DNA from 3 places in the Pantoea sp. Z09 genome. Region 2 is predicted to be linked to each of the others. Evidence: predicted binding sites of a transcription regulator. Region 2 holds the regulator's gene; each other region holds the start of a gene.

Region 1 (5,321 bases), 1.1 Mb from region 2:
GCAATCAGCATGAACGGGGTGTTGCTGGTGGCATTTTTCAGCAGGCTAACGCTCGCCTGTTCCACGAACGGGTTATAGAACCACAGGTTTTTGCCGTCGGAGATGATCACGCTCTCATCCGGGGCGGTCATGTGCCAGTTAAACAGGCTGGGGCGTTTTACCCAGAGTTCGCCCTCGCCTTCCTGCACGTTGGCGCCATTGCTGTCGGTCACTTTTTGGCTAAAGCTGGCGTGGAAGCTATTCACTTTATTCAGGCGCTGCTGCAGGTCGCTGGAGGCGTCCGCCATTACGCTGGCTGATGCGAAAACGGCCAACAGGCCAGGCACGATTAGGTTTAATTTCATCCGCTTCAATTCCTTATTTATCTCTGTCCAGTGAAACCCGTTTTAATTCTGGTCGCCGTTCCGGCATTGAGCCAGGAGAAAAACCCGAAAGCGTTATCTGATATAGGGGGCAAACCGCGTATAAACAATGGGCCAGTGAAAACTGGCCCATGATTGTTTGTTGCAAAGCGTGTCGCGTTACATCTCGTGCGGCGGCGGCGAGAGCACTTCGCGGTTGCCGTTGTGACCCGGCTCCGAGACGATGCCCTGCGCTTCCATCTGCTCAATAATGCGCGCGGCGCGGTTGTAGCCGATGCGGAACTGACGCTGCACGCCGGAAATCGAGGCGCGACGCTTGTCGACCACGAAGGCCACCGCCTGATCGAACAGCGGATCCAGCTCTTCGTCGCCTTCCAGCCCGCCGCCGCCGCCTTCGCTCTCTTCGCCAGCGGTAATGCTTTCAATGTACTGCGGACGCCCGCGCGCTTTCCAGTCCTGCACCACCGCATGCACTTCCTGATCGCGAACAAAGGCGCCATGCACGCGCACCGGCATAGAAGAGTTCGGCGGCATGTAGAGCATGTCGCCCATCCCCAGCAGCGATTCGGCGCCGCCCTGGTCGAGGATGGTGCGCGAGTCGATTTTGCTCGACACGGTAAAGGCGATACGCGTCGGGATGTTGGCCTTGATCAGGCCGGTGATCACATCCACGGAGGGACGCTGCGTCGCCAGCACCAGGTGAATGCCCGCGGCGCGCGCCTTCTGCGCCAGACGCGCAATTAGCTCTTCCACTTTCTTGCCCACCGCCATCATCAGGTCGGCGAACTCATCCACCAGCACCACGATATAGGGCAGTTTTTCCAGCACCGGCGGCGTCATATCCATACTGTCGCCCGGTTTCCAGAACGGATCGGGGATCGGACGGCCCATCGCTTCCGCCTGCTCGACTTTTTCGTTGTAGCCCGCCAGGTTACGCACGCCCAGCGCAGACATCAGCTTATAGCGACGCTCCATCTCGCCGACGCTCCAGCGCAGCGCGTTGGCCGCGTCTTTCATATCGGTGACCACTTCGGTCAGCAGATGCGGAATGCCTTCGTAGACCGACAGCTCGAGCATTTTCGGGTCGATCATAATAAAGCGCACCTCTTCCGGCGTCGCCTTATAGAGCATGCTGATGATCATGGTGTTGACGCCGACCGACTTACCGGAGCCGGTGGTACCGGCCACCAGCAGGTGCGGCATCTTCGCCAGGTCTGCGACCACCGGCTGACCGGCGATATCTTTACCCAGCACCACAGCGAGCGGCGACGGGTTATCGCGGAATTTGGCGCAGTCCAGCACCTCGCGCAGATAGACCGTCTGGCGATGCTTGTTCGGCAGTTCCAGGCCAACATAAGGTTTGCCAGGGATCACCTCCACCACGCGCACCGCCACTGCGGAGAGCGAACGCGCCAGATCGCGCGACAGGTTGGAGATGCGCGCGGCCTTGACGCCAGGCGCCAGATCCAGCTCGAAGCGGGTAATCACCGGGCCAGGCGAGATGCCGACCACTTCCGCCTTGACGCGATAGTCGCCCAGGCGCGCTTCAACCAGACGCGCCGTTTGCTCCAGGGCGAACATGTCGACCGGCTCCTCTTCCGCAGGGGGCGAGGTAAGCAGATCCAGCGTCGGCAGCGGCGTAGAGGGTTTCTCCAGCGGCTGGTTATGGCGCATCAGGAAGGGATGGATCAGGCTGTTATCCAGCGAGCCGGGCTGCGGCTGGGCTGCGGCTGGGGTCTGAACTGCCGCAGCAGGTTCGTAAGCCGCAGGCGCAGGCGTCTGTGCTGGCGCAGCGGGTTCATAAGCCACGGGCGCAGGCGTCTGTACTGACGCAGCGGGTTGATAAGCCGCAGGCGTTTGCGTCGGCGCGGCGCGCTCGTACGCCGCTGGCGCAGCAGTCTGCGTCGGCGCGGCGGGCGAGTAAGCCGCGGGTTCAGACGCAGCGGAGCCGTAAGCGGCGGTCGTCGACGGCGCAGCCACAGGCATAGCGGGCTGCGCCACCGGCGCTTCCGCAGGCTGCTGCCACGGCGTATGCGTCGCCGCCGGGGCTTCCGGCTCCGGCGCGCTGGCGATGGTAAACAGCGGCTCGTTAGGGCCGTCATCCACCAGATCTTTCATCGGCGAGAAGTCAAACGCGGCAGAGGTGTCGAGACTAAAGACTGGCGCCTGCGCTTCCGGCTCTTCGCCGTAGCGCTGCTGCTGCTGCGCGGCAAACTGCTGCGCCAGCGCGGCCTGTTCCGCCGCCTCTTCGTGCTCTTCTTGCTGCGGCTGCCAGCTTTCGCCGTAGCGCTGCTGCTGCTGGCTGGCGAACGCGGCACGCAGCTGCGCCTGCTCCTGAGCATCCTCTTCCTGCCATGCTGGCTCAGCGTCAACGGGCTGCGCAACGGCGTCGGCGCGCTGCTGCTCTTCCGCTTTGGCTTTCTCTTCCGCCATGCGCTGTGAAGGCAGCTTAATGCCGTATGAGGCGAGTTCGCGGCGCGTCGGCAGTTTGACCGGGTTAGGACGTGGCAGCGCCGGACCGATACCCTGCTTCACCTGCGGATTGAAATCCCCTTCCGGGGCGATGTCGAACAGCGGCGTGGTCGCGGCCTGCGCGGCGGCGGCGGCTGTCGCCGCGCCAGCGGTGGCCGCAGCGCCCATATCGGCGTCGCGCCAGTTGCCCATCTGCGGGCCGTCGTCCTCTTCCCATTGCGAGAAGGCGGGCTCAGACGTCTGCTGAGGCATTTCAAAGTGATAACGCGGCGGTTCGACCGGCGCAGGCGCAGCCGGCGGCTCTGGCTGAGCGACCGCTGGCGTAAAGGCGCTGGTGACCTGCTGCGGTGCTGGGGTAGCGACGCTGCTAGCCTGCTGCGGCGCTGGAGTAACGGTACTGGCAACCTGCTGGGGCATAGCCGCTGCGGGCTGAAGTGGCGCAGAAGCGGCAGGCGCTGAAACCGGTACGGCTACCGGCGCTGGCCCGGCCTCGACAACCGGCGCCGGCGCGACGGGCGCGGAGACGCCTGCAGCTTCAACGGCAGAGGTCAGCGCGGCGTCGGTCGCCGCCGCCGCTTTTGCCAGCAGCGGATCGTCGGCAACCGGCGCAGCAGCCTGCGCATGGGCGCGTGGCGAAGAGAGCAGCACGTCGTGCTCGTCCTGCGCGGCCGTTACGGCGCGCGGCGCGTCCTCATACTCGACTTCATCCTCTTCGTGCCAGGGCTCATCGCGACGCGAGCGGTTGCTGGCGAAGGTCAGCACGCCCATGACCACGCCGCCGATGCGTTCGGCGATGGTCAGCCATGACCAGCCGGTGTAGAGCGTAATGCCCGCCGCCCAGACAAACAGCAGCGCCAGCGTGCCGGTGGCCGGGCTGAACCAGGGCGCAATCGCGCTGCTGACCAGGCTGCCGATCACGCCGCCGGAGGCGAAGTACCAGATATCGTCGGCGTTAAGCGCCGCCAGGCCGCAGGTGGTGACCACCAGCGCCAGCACGCCGATCAGGCGCAGGCCGATAGCGAAATAGTCGATGTAATCCTGGCGATCGCGCTGGCGAAAGGCGATCCAGCAGAGGCCGATGATCACCGGCGGAATGGCGTAGGCCATCACACCGAAAATAAACAGCAGCGTATCCGCCAGCCAGGCGCCCACGCCGCCGCCGAGATTGTGGATCGGCTCGTGCCAGGCGGTCTGCGACCAGCTTGGATCGGAAGGATTGAAGCTGACGAGAGAAACCATCAGGTAGATGGCGAAAAGTGAGACGAGAATAAGCAACGCTTCCAGCAGACGGCGTCCACTGCTCAGCGGTTTTAACGAAACTTCTTTGTCTTCTGTGTATTCCTGGCTCAAGAGAACTCTCCAGGTGCCTGTAAATTATGAAGGCAACAGCGTCGGGCAAGCCCGACGCTGGTCCTGTATGAATTCACAGGAGTGTATCGAAATATCACAGGTTTTGCACCTGCGCTGCGTTATCGGGTTTTAATCACCAGCCGATTGCTCTGTTTGACCTCTTCCATCACCACGTAAGTACGGGTGTCGTTGACCCCCGGCAGGCGCAGCAGGGTTTCGCCGAGCAGCTTACGATAGGCGGACATATCCGGCACGCGCGTTTTCAACAGGTAGTCGAAGTCACCGGAAACGAGGTGACACTCTTGAGTTTCCTCAAGTTTTTGCACAGCGGCGTTAAACTGTTCAAACACATCCGGCGCGCCACGATTCAGAGTAATCTCAACGAAAACCAGCAGCGACGCATCGAGATAGTGCGGGTTAAGTTGCGCGGTATAGCCAAGAATAAAACCCTGACGCTCCAGACGACGCACACGCTCAAGACATGGCGTAGGCGATAATCCTACGCGTTTGGAAAGCTCTACGTTGGAAATACGACCATCTTTCTGAAGTTCGTTCAGGATGTTTCTGTCGATTCTGTCGAGATCTTTTCCGGGGCGTTTCTTATTGTCTACCATTATTATTGTCTCTCTTAATTCCTTCCCTTTACCTGCCACACCCTGAAAACGGTCACTGTTCAAGGCATTATTGAAGTGAAGAATCAGAGCCTGTGCGCCCTCGCGCATCCATCCGCATGACGCATGTTGTCTGTCCACATCATGCGTCATTACCCATGTCAGGCTGTAATTTATCCGGTGTAAAAGGCAAAACAAGAGACGAAACCCTGTTTTGACTCCCTCCTTCTTCTTCGCTTCTGCCATTGTTTTCGCAAAAGCGCAGGCGATTGTCAAAGTAAAAAGACCAAATTCAGGACAAGATGCCAGACAGACCGCTGGGTTACTGTTTTTAAATGAGTATTTTTCCTCTCCTGCACCAGTAAAAACCGATTATTGCCCCCTTTTGGCGCAGACGGCGTGCAGAAACCGGTATTATCGTCTACGCCGTTTGCAGCTATCGGAAACAAAATTTTCCAGCCCTTTTTTTGCCTCGGTAAATTCCCTACAATCCCAGGTCATGTTGTCAGCCGATGAAACTGAGGAT
Region 2 (5,321 bases):
AGCCGTCCCGCCAGGGCGCTTAGCGGATCGCGCAGCAGAATAAACAGCGCGCCGGCCAGCAGCGCAATGAGCAGCGGCTGCGTCAGGGCGCGCGCCAGCGCCAGCGGATCGCGCGCGCCGAACGCCTGAGCGGTGATGCCCGTGGTGCTCATGCGCAGAAAGAGGAGCAGCATAAAAACGAAGCTGGTGATGGTTGCGCCAATGGCTACGCCGCCAAGATAAACCGGGCTGTCGAGATGGCCGATAACGGCGGTGTCCACCAGGCCAAGCAGCGGCACGGTGATATTGGAGAGGATCATCGGCAGCGCCAGCCGCCAGAGTTGTCGGTCGTTTGCGGTGAAGAGACGCATCAGCCGGTCCATGCCTGAAGACGTAAAAGAGAGAAGCGCGGCGTGAGGGCGCAGAGTGCAGCCCCGACCGCTTTAGCAAGCGTTAGCGTTCAGACGCCCGACAAAAAGCCGCTGCAGGCGTCTGAAATCAGCCGGTCAGAGCCACTCGCCGTTGCGCACCACGCCTACCGCCAGACCTTCTACGGTCAGCGACTGCGTGCGGGTGTCGACGATAATCGGCTCGAAGTCGTTGTTTTCCGGCAGCAGATGCACCACGGTGCCCTGTTTTTTCCAGCGTTTCACGGTGACTTCATCATCGATACGCGCGACCACGACCTGGCCGTTGCGCACGTCCTGCGTTTTATGCACCGCCAGCAGGTCGCCATCCATGATGCCGATATCTTTCATCGACATCCCGGCGACGCGCAGCAGAAAATCAGCGGAAGGCTTAAACAGGTCGGGATCGACTTTGTAGTGCGTCTCGATATGTTCCTGCGCCAGCAGCGGCTCGCCAGCGGCGACGCGGCCGATTAGCGGCAGGCCGTTTGACTCTTCCTCTTCCATCAGCAGGCGAATGCCGCGTGATGCGCCGGAAACGATCTCAATGACGCCTTTACGCGCCAGCGCCTTCAGATGCTCTTCGGCGGCGTTCGGGGAACGGAACCCCAGCTGCGAGGCGATTTCCGCACGCGTTGGCGGCATGCCCGTCTGGTTGATATGGTCGCGAATCAGGTCATAAACCTGTTGCTGCCTGGTGGTTAATGCTTTCATCCCGCCCCCTGGTTGTTTATACAGTCGCTGTGAGTATATACAGGTATTGGCGAAATGAAAACCAAAACCCAGGGAAATAACAGCCGTTTGGGGAATTGTGGAAAGCCTAGCGCAAATGCGACCAAAGCAGCGCGATCCAGACAAAGAGCGCCAGTATGATAGCGAGCAGTACGGCGGCGGAACCCATATCCTTCGCCCGGCCAGCCAGCGGATGACGCTCCTGGCCGATGCGGTCGACCACCGCTTCGATAGCGCTGTTGAGGATCTCGACGATAATCACCAGCACCACGGAGCCGATCATCAGGATGCGCGCGACGGTGTCGACATCCAGCCAGCAGGCGACAAGGATAGCGATAATGGCGGCGGACGCCTCCTGGCGAAACGCGGCTTCATGCTGCCAGGCGGCGCGCAGCCCTTGCCAGGAGTAGCCGGCCGCTTTCACAATTCTCAGTAAACCGGTGGTATTACTTGCCATAGTGAGGGAACCCTTTGAGTTGTTTGACGTCAATGTCTGGGCCGGATGCGTTTGGCACCACCACAGATCTTCGCAGCACTTTCTGGTATGCTTGCGGCGCTTTGCTAACAAGAGGCTTCATGTTTGTCTATGTCAGGTTGGCGTAAACTCTATTATAAATTGTTGAATTTACCACTCTCGGTTCTGGTAAAAACCAAGGCTATTCCGGTCGATCCGGTTTCCGAGCATGGGCTCGATCCCACGCGGCCGATTATGTACGTGCTGCCATACGATTCCAAGGCGGATTTGCTGACGCTGCGCCAGCAGTGTCTGAAGCATAATCTGCCCGATCCGCTGTCGCCGCTGGAAATTGACGGCGCGCTGCTGCCGCGCCACGTCTTTATTCACGACGGTCCGCGCGTCTTCCCCTATTTCGTACCTAATACGGAGTCGGTGAAGATTTTCCATGAGTATCTCGATCTGCACCGCAATAACCCGCATCTCGATATTCAGATGCTGCCGGTTTCGGTGATGTTCGGACGCGCGCCTGGCCGCGAGGTTCAGGGCGACGACACGCCGCACCTGCGCGAGCTGAACGGCGTGGAGAAATTTTTCGCCATCGTCTGGCATGGCCGCGACAGCTTTGTGCGCTTTTCCCCTACCGTCTCGCTGCGCTGGATGGCGACGCAGCACGGCACCGATAAATCTATCGCGCAGAAGCTGGCGCGCGTGGCGCGCATTCACTTTGCCCGTCAGCGTTTAGCCGCGGTCGGCCCGCGTCTGCCGGCGCGGCAGGATCTCTTTAACAAGCTGCTGCAGTCCAAGGCGATTGAGAAAGCGGTGGAAGAGGAAGCGCGCAGTAAAAAGCTCTCCCATGAGAAAGCGCAGCAGAACGCCGTCGAGATGATGGAAGAGATCGCCGCCGACTTCTCCTATGAGGCAATCCGCGTGACCGATCGCGTGATGGGCTGGCTATGGAGCCGTCTCTATCAGGGCATCAACGTCAACGGCGGCGAGCGCGTGCGCCAGCTGGCGGAAGATGGCCATGAGATCGTCTACGTGCCCTGCCATCGCAGCCATATGGATTATCTGCTGCTCTCCTACGTGCTCTATCATCAGGGCCTGGTGCCGCCGCATATCGCCGCGGGCATCAACCTGAACTTCTGGCCTGCCGGACCGATTTTCCGCCGTCTGGGCGCCTTCTTTATTCGCCGCACCTTTAAAGGCAACAAGCTTTACGCCACCGTGTTCCGCGAATATCTCGGCGAACTCTTTAGCCGCGGCTACTCCGTCGAGTACTTCGTTGAGGGTGGGCGCTCACGTACCGGCCGTTTGCTCGACCCTAAAACCGGCACGCTGGCGATGACGCTGCAGGCGATGCTGCGCGGCGGCAACCGTCCGATTACGCTGGTGCCGATCTACATCGGCTACGAGCACGTAATGGAAGTGGGCACTTACGCCAAAGAGCTGCGCGGCGCGGCGAAAGAGAAAGAGGGCTTTATGCAGATGGTGCGCGGCCTGCGTAAGCTGCGCAATCTGGGTCAGGGTTACGTTAACTTTGGTGAACCGCTGCCGCTGGTGAACTACCTGAATAAGCAGGTGCCGGAGTGGCGCGACGCCATCGATCCGATTGAACCGCAGCGTCCCAGCTGGCTGACGCCGACGGTCAACGATATCGCGGCGCGCCTGATGGTGCGCATCAACGAAGCGGGCGCCGCCAACGCCATGAACCTGTGTGTGACCGCGCTGCTCGCCTCACGTCAGCGCTCACTTACCCGCGAACAGTTGATAGAACAGCTTGAGTGCTACACCGAGCTGCTGCGCAACGTGCCCTACTCGCCGGAATCGACGGTGCCGCCGCTCTCTGCGGAAGCGCTGCTCAACCATGCCATGAGCATGAACAAGTTCGAGACCGAGCAGGACAATATCGGCGACATCATCATCCTGCCGCGCGAGCAGGCGGTGCTGATGACCTACTACCGCAACAATATTCACCATATGCTGGTGATGCCGTCGCTGATCGCCGCCATTATCCAGCAGCATCCGAACCTGAGCGAAGCCGAGCTGCTGCGCCAGGTGCGGTTGATTTACCCGATGCTGAAGAGCGAACTCTTCCTGCGCTGGGAGATCGAGGCGCTGCCGGCGCTGCTGAGCGCGCTCTGTCAGGAGCTGGCGCGTCAGGGCCTGATTACCCTGCAGGATGGGCAGCTGCGCCACACAGCCGCGCGTTACCGCACGCTGCAGCTGCTGGCCGCCGGCATTCGCGAGACCCTGCAGCGTTTCGCCATCACCTTCTCTATCCTCAGCGCGAAGCCGACCATCAACCGCGGCACGCTGGAGAAAGAGAGTCGGATGCTGGCGCAGCGTCTTTCGGTGCTGCACGGCATCAACGCGCCGGAGTTTTTCGACAAGGCGGTGTTTACCACGCTGGTGCTGACGCTGCGTGACGAAGGCTATATCAGCGATACCGGTGACGCCGACGTCGAGCGCACGCAGGCCACCTGGCATATTCTGGCCGACCTGGTGACCAGCGACGTGCGGCTGACGATTGAAAGCGCGGTGGCGCACGAGTAGCCCGCCGCGGGCAGCAAAAAAGAAGGGCGACAGAGATGTCGCCCTTTTTGTTGCCTGGAGGGTGCCTGCGCAGTGGGCATGGCCCGATCGCAAAGACGCAACAGCGGCATCCATGCCAGCTCGGCCCGCGTCATCCCTGACGCGGGACGCTTTGCTCTTCGGGCCATGCCCACCGCTTGTTTCAGCATGGGTGCCCGTTAAAAAACGGCGTTTAAAACAGCTGGCTAAACGGTGGCGTATTCAGCACCACGCCGATAAACACCACCAGCCCGACATAGTTGTTGTTGAGGAAGCCCTGAAAGCAGGCGTCGCGCTCGCGACGCACAATCAGCTTTTGCTGATAGATAAACAGCACCGCAGCGCCGAGCAGCGACCAGAAAAAGAGCGCGTTAAGCTGCATCAGCAGACCCACCAGCGCCAGCAGCCCCAGCGTCGCCAGCTGCAGCAGGCCGATAATCAGCTTGTCGTAACGGCCAAACAGGATCGCCGTGGATTTAACGCCGATGTTAATGTCGTCATCGCGATCGACCATGGCGTACTGGGTGTCATAGGCGACGGTCCAGCAGATGTTGGCGAGAAACACCAGCCAGCACTCCAGTGGTAAGGACTCACTAACCGCCGCCCAGGCCATCGGGATCGCCCAGCCAAACGCCGCCCCCAGCACCACCTGCGGCAGATGGGTGTAGCGCTTCATAAAGGGATAGCACCAGGCGAGCGCCAGCCCACCCACCGACAGCAGAATCGTCATCAGATTCATGGTGAGCACCAGCGCGAACGCCACCAGCCCCAGCAGCACGAACAGGATTTTCGCCTCTTTTTCGCTCACCGCGCCGCTGGGCAGCGGCCGCCCGGCGGTACGCTTCACGAAGCCGTCGACCTTGCGGTCAGCGAAGTCGTTAATCACACAGCCCGCCGCGCGCATTACAAACACGCCGAGCACAAACACCACCAGCACCGACAGTGGCGGCACGCCCATGCCGGAGAGCCACAGCGCCCACAGCGTCGGCCACAGCAGCAGCAGCGTGCCGATCGGTTTATCAATGCGCATCAGGCGGCTGTAGGCCTGAAACTTGCTCATCTGTACGCTTTTTTCCACGTTTAATCGTCCTCAGGCCAGGTCGCGATAGAGCGGCGAGGCAGGTAAAAACAGTTCGGTCAGCAGCAGCGGCTTGCCCGACAGCCGCAGGCGCGAA
Region 3 (5,321 bases), 1.9 Mb from region 2:
GGTCCGTCGCCGTCAACCAGCCACGCAGGCGCGCAGCCCAGTGCCTCTGCCAGCCGCAACAGATTTTCTCCACGCGGCAGCGTCTCCTCTTTTTCCCACTGTGATATCGCCACATGAGAAACCGAAATTTTTTCCGCTACTGCTTTCTGCGTCAAATTCAGTGCCTTACGGCGGAAGCGGATACGTTCACCTGTTGTTTCTTTTTCCATCGTCTTGACATCTCCTGTGAGCCAGACTTAAGTATACTTAAGCTGTTAATTTAAGCAATCTTAAGTTGCGGCGAGGGAGGCGCTTTGCGTTTTACGCCTGACGTCAGCAGCCATTACCCGTCGAGGCACAGAGGTGAGGCATGGAAAGTAGTCTGATTACCAGTGTTGGCGCGTTAGTACTTGGGGGCGGAGCGGCTGCGCTTTTCTGGAAGCCGCTCATTGCAGGCATCGCCTCTATTGTCACCAGTAACCGTGCCGGTGGTGAAATTATAACCAGCTATAAGGAGCAAGTCCTGCTGCTGAAGGAGAGCAATATGCTGCTCCGTCAGGAGAATGATGATTTGCGTATACGTCACGACACGAACCTGCGGCGGATATCTACCCTGGAGACCGATCTGCGTTTGATTAAAAACGCGCTCGGCATTCTGGTGGTGATGACTGATGCCGATCAAAACAGCAAGTTCCGTAATGAAATCGACAGGCTGATTTCCACCTTAGAGGAGCGTAGCGATGGCCGAGATACACAGTGAAATAAGACCACGGCTCCACAAGCGCAAATTAATGCTAGGCGTGCTGATGCTGGGCATGTCGATGCTGTGCGTTGTGATGACCATTCTCTTTTTATATGTCAGCAGCACCGCTAACCGACGCGTGGAGGAAATTCGGCGCGAATCCCGCGAGTCGGCTGCCCGACGCGAATTCAAAGTGGATCAGCTGTCGAAGCAGGTCACCGTGCTGCAGCACAAGCTGGACGCGCTGCCCGACCAGACTGCCGACCAGACGGCGGATAAGGTCAAGCGAGTCGTGATCCAGGATGAATCCACTGTGAAGCCGTAACAGGAGAACCGCATGCGAATTTTTAACCTGATTGGGGAAGGCTTCCACGCCCTCCGATCGTTTATCAACACGAAGGAGTCTGCCATGACTGATAACAGCATCATTAACGCAACCGCACCAAACAGTGACGCCGATCTGCCGCAGTTTGCCGTTCCGGACAGCAACGTGCCGACCGATCCGCAGCTGCAGCGCTTATCCTCGCCTTCGACAGTGGCGCCCGCCACTTCAGAGGAGACGCCGGGAGAAACCCATGTGGCGCCTGGTGCAACGGCGCAGCACACCCCAGCGCCGTCGGCCGATCAGAGCGCCGCAACGGACGCCGCCGCTGCGCAGCCTGCGGATCAAAGCGCCGCATCTGACGCCACTGCCGCTCAGCCTGCGGATCAGAGCGCCGCACCTGACGCTGCCGCCGCGCAGCCTGCAGATCAGAGCGCCGCACCGGACGCTGCCGCCGCGCAGCCTGCAGATCAGAGCGTCGCACCGGACGCCACTGGCGCGCAGCCCGCGGATCAGAGCGCCGCACCTGACGCTGCCGCCGCGCAGCCTGCAGATCAGAGCGTCGCACCGGACGCTGCCGCCGCGCAGCCTGCAGATCAGAGCGTCGCACCGGACGCTGCCGCCGCGCAGCCTGCAGATCAGAGCGTCGCACCGGACGCCGCTGCCGCGCAGCCTGCGGATCAAGGCGTCGCACCTGACGCTGCCGCCGTGCAGCCCGCAGATCAAAGCGCAGCAGCGGACGCCGCCGCTAGCCCACAGCCCCAGGCGCAGGCACCCGTGGCGGATGCCGCTGCCGGGCAGGCGAGCACGCCGGCTGTTACCGACGCCGCGCCACAGTCGACGGCTGCCGCGGAGCCAGCAAGCAGCAACGCTGCGGCGTCTACTCAGGCGAGTGGCGAAGGGGAGCAAAGCGAATTCAGCGCGGGGGTAAAAGATTTCGGCGCCGCGTTTGATTTCGTGCAGCAGGGAATAGAGCATCTGGGCACGGCCGCCAGAAAAGAGTTGTTTGAACTGGCGCGTAAATATCTGTAATGAACCAAAGAGCAAGAGCGTAAAAGGGGACAACGCGTCCCCTGTTTTTTTAGAATATCAGAGAGCTTTTAGCCGGGTCGGCATCCTGCTGGAGCCGAAAGCGAATCGTCATCTGCAAATCCTTTACCGGCTTATGCTTCTCATAGCGCCACTGGCTGACAGCAGCGATCACATAGGGCTCGAACAGGCCGCGCGGCTCTGACTGCAGGATGCGCATTTCGCTGACTTTGCCCTCCGCATCGACGTCAAAAGCGAAGCGGACGTAACCCTCAATATGATGGCTTAAGGCGTAATAGGGATAGGGCGGCCGCACCCTTTTAATCTGTTTAGGGATATTAGCGGCGTCAGGCGGCGAAGAGGCGCAGGCGGAGAGCAACAGCGAAGCGATAAGCAGTAGAGGAATTTTCATTTTAACGTCCTGTTAAAATTGCGATAAGCAGGAATGATAACCTTTCTCATTTTTACCTGCGAGCGTCGGGTCACGTCACTTCCGAATATTCTTAAGGCGGCTTCGTTATATTCCACTACCTTTAATCATTCACGCGAGATATTTATTGGTTAAAAAGGCAAAAGGAGAAATAGCATGAGTGATTCAGTGGAAACGAAAAGCAAAACTGACTACCTGCGCGATGTTACCTCGCAGCTGAAAGAGATGCGCCACTACGCGCAAACCAATACCGAGACGCTCTCCAGCCACTGGCTCGCGTTTGACGCCGGCGAATATAAAGATCCCGAGTTTGCCGGACGCATTGACGCGCTGCTTAACAAACAGGGCACGCTGCTGGACGACCTGGACGCCGCGATCCAGGATATCGAAATCGCCATTAACCACAGCGAGCAGGAGAAGTAATCCTGCCCTCTCCGGTGGCCGTCGCGCTTAGTCGGCCACCAGCCACATTTCCGCTTCTTCAAACATCTCTTCAATGATGCGCGCCAGCGTGGCTTTGTCGTTTTTACTCATATCGGTTTCGATTGCGTTTCGCTCCATCGGCTTAACGCGCACCTCAAGATCCGGAAAGACGCGCTGCACGCGCTTTTCCAGCTCCCGCAAAATCATCTCGCGCGCGCCCGGCAGGCCGGCGACGTTACGCCTATCGTAAATCAATTCCACAAACATACTGGTATTCCATACAGGGAAGAAATTCGCTGGCACATCATACTGTAAATCCAACCAGTGACAAGCCTCTCAGGCGCGTCAAAACGCTTTTTTTCGGCGTAACACGCAAACTGGCAGCAGGTGATGCAGGCAGAGGGGGAATAAAAGAGAGACGGCAGCAGGAAAAAATAGAACCTCTGGAGGTGGAAATCCAGCAACACCTCCAGAGGCGGTGCAAGCGCACCATTCGTTCAAGGACAATCACGACCGAAGTCGTGCAGTAAACTTATACAAGTTTGATCAACTTGTACAATTTATTCCTGAACTATTTGACTGGTTGGAGGTGTTGCTGCCCGTGAGGAGTTAGAGTTCGTTTTTGATGCAGAACTCTTCCCAGCTCATTCCCAGCGATTCCGCATGGGATTTCAGATAATTTTCAATGGTTTCGGCGGCAACCGCTTTGTCCGGCTCGGCGAGCTGGATCGAGAAGATCATGCCGTCGAGGTTCTTCTGACGCAGAAAGGCGGCGTAGATGCGTTCGGCGTGCCACTCGCGCAGCTGGCGCAGCGACATATTGGCGTGGCGCGCGTCGCTCTCGGTCAGTTCATCAAGCGCGGCCTTAAAATCGGCGTGAGCGGTAAAAAACATCTCGCGCGCCTGCGCGTAATAGGCTTCTGGCGTTTTCATCGGGTATCCTGAAAAATTCATTATGGTGCGTCGCGCCAGTGTAACTCAGCGGCCAGGCCTTGTCAGGACGCCGTTCGCGGCGCGTGCGGCGTAAAAAAAGTCGCCGTGCAGGACGAAGCAGGGCGCAGATCGCTTGCGAAAGGCAGGCGAAAAATTATAACTTAGCCGCCATTGAAGCGATCTCAGGGATTAACGATGAAAAAGTGGATGCTGACGGCGGCGCTGGCGCTGGCCGGTTGTGCGCAAATCAACAGCTATCAGGACGCGGTGCAGACGCCGGCGCCCGCCAGCCTGCAGGGCAACTGGCAGACGGTGGGGCCGCAAAGCGGATTACGCAGCGGTGAGGCGATGGGAACGCTGATTGTTAACGCCGACGGCAGCACGCTTGATTGTCGCCAGTGGATGCGCGTGATCGCCAAGCCGGGCAAGCTGACGCTGCTGAGCGGCGATTACGTTAACGTCAATCGTCAGTCGCGCGTAATGCCGCTGGAGCTGGAGGGAAGCGAACTCCATTATGACGGCCTGACGCTGCGTAAGGTGGACCGCCCGACAGTAGAGTGCCAGCAGGCGCTGGCAGAGGTAGCGAAGCAGCCTAAAGCGGCAGTGATCCAGAATATCGAACCGGAAATCCTCAAGTCCGCCATCACCCAGGCGAACGACGCGAAGCAGTAAGCTATTAGCGCCTTATTCCGCCAGCGCGATGGAATAAGGCGCGTTCAATTACTCCGTTAGCACCCAGACGCTGACGCTGCCGCCGTTGCAGCGCGCCACCACCGTGCCATGCTCGTCCGCCGTCAGAATATCGTCGCGATGACCTAAATAGTCGCGCCACCTTTTACCCGCAAAACTTTCCCCCATCGCCACCTGTTTCTCGCCTTCGTCGCCGTTCGACATAATGACGATGCAGCCCGGCTGTTCGGCGGTGCCGCTGCGGCTGAACGCCACGCAGTTGGGATGATCGAAATAGTCGGTCTGTGCGCCCCAGGCGTAGATCTGGCGCGCGCGGATCAGCGCCTCCAGTTCGGCAATCGCCGGCATCTCTACCCGATGGCTGTCGCCGTCGCCGCCCTCATCTTCATAGCTGGCGCCGAACAGATCGGGATAGAACACCGTCGGCACGCCCTGTTCGCGCAGCAGGATCAGCGCATAGGCGAGCGGTTTGAACCAGGCTTCCACCGGCGCCTCCAGCGACTGCAGCGGCTGGGTGTCATGGTTGGCGACAATCGTCACCGCATGCCAGGGATCGGCCTCCACCAGCGAGTTGGCGAAGATCTGACTGAGATCGTAGTCGCTGCCCTGGTTCGACGCCTGATGAAAGTTCAGATGCAGCGGCGCGTCGAACAGCAGCGTTTTGCCGTCGACCTGCTGGATATACTCCAGCAGCTTATCGGTTTCGAACGACCAGTATTCGGCGACGATAAACAGCGGCTCCTCGGCGACGGCCTGGACATGCTCAATCCACT

Evidence for each region. The regulator LexA, encoded in region 2, represses DNA repair genes until DNA is damaged. The targets are predictions, from matches to a motif close to TNCTGTATGTACATACAGNA.
Region 1: a site for LexA is predicted at 4,246-4,265, ahead of MC269_RS12135 (DNA translocase FtsK 4TM domain-containing protein). Genes of this name have one in related genera too.
Region 3: a site for LexA is predicted at 3,233-3,252, ahead of MC269_RS07380 (DinI-like family protein). Genes of this name have one in related genera too.

The regions. Positions count from the first base shown of each region.
Region 1 is NZ_CP092373.1:2,531,532-2,536,852, forward strand. Features, by position in the region: gene lolA (outer membrane lipoprotein chaperone LolA) at 1-344, opposite strand, end outside; gene MC269_RS12135 (DNA translocase FtsK 4TM domain-containing protein) at 522-4,184, opposite strand; gene lrp (leucine-responsive transcriptional regulator Lrp) at 4,304-4,798, opposite strand.
Region 2 is NZ_CP092373.1:3,591,968-3,597,288, forward strand. Features, by position in the region: gene dinF (MATE family efflux transporter DinF) at 1-350, opposite strand, end outside; gene lexA (transcriptional repressor LexA) at 486-1,100, opposite strand; gene MC269_RS17215 (diacylglycerol kinase) at 1,207-1,575, opposite strand; gene plsB (glycerol-3-phosphate 1-O-acyltransferase PlsB) at 1,705-4,128, shown strand; gene ubiA (4-hydroxybenzoate octaprenyltransferase) at 4,340-5,206, opposite strand; gene ubiC (chorismate lyase) at 5,237-5,321, opposite strand, start outside.
Region 3 is NZ_CP092373.1:1,545,944-1,551,264, forward strand. Features, by position in the region: gene MC269_RS07350 (helix-turn-helix domain-containing protein) at 1-209, opposite strand, end outside; gene MC269_RS07355 (hypothetical protein) at 350-739, shown strand; gene MC269_RS07360 (hypothetical protein) at 771-1,046, shown strand; gene MC269_RS07365 (hypothetical protein) at 1,131-2,075, shown strand; gene MC269_RS07370 (TonB family protein) at 2,125-2,484, opposite strand; gene MC269_RS07375 (hypothetical protein) at 2,659-2,925, shown strand; gene MC269_RS07380 (DinI-like family protein) at 2,953-3,192, opposite strand; gene MC269_RS07385 (DUF6388 family protein) at 3,535-3,858, opposite strand; gene yedD (lipoprotein YedD) at 4,054-4,530, shown strand; gene amyA (alpha-amylase) at 4,579-5,321, opposite strand, start outside.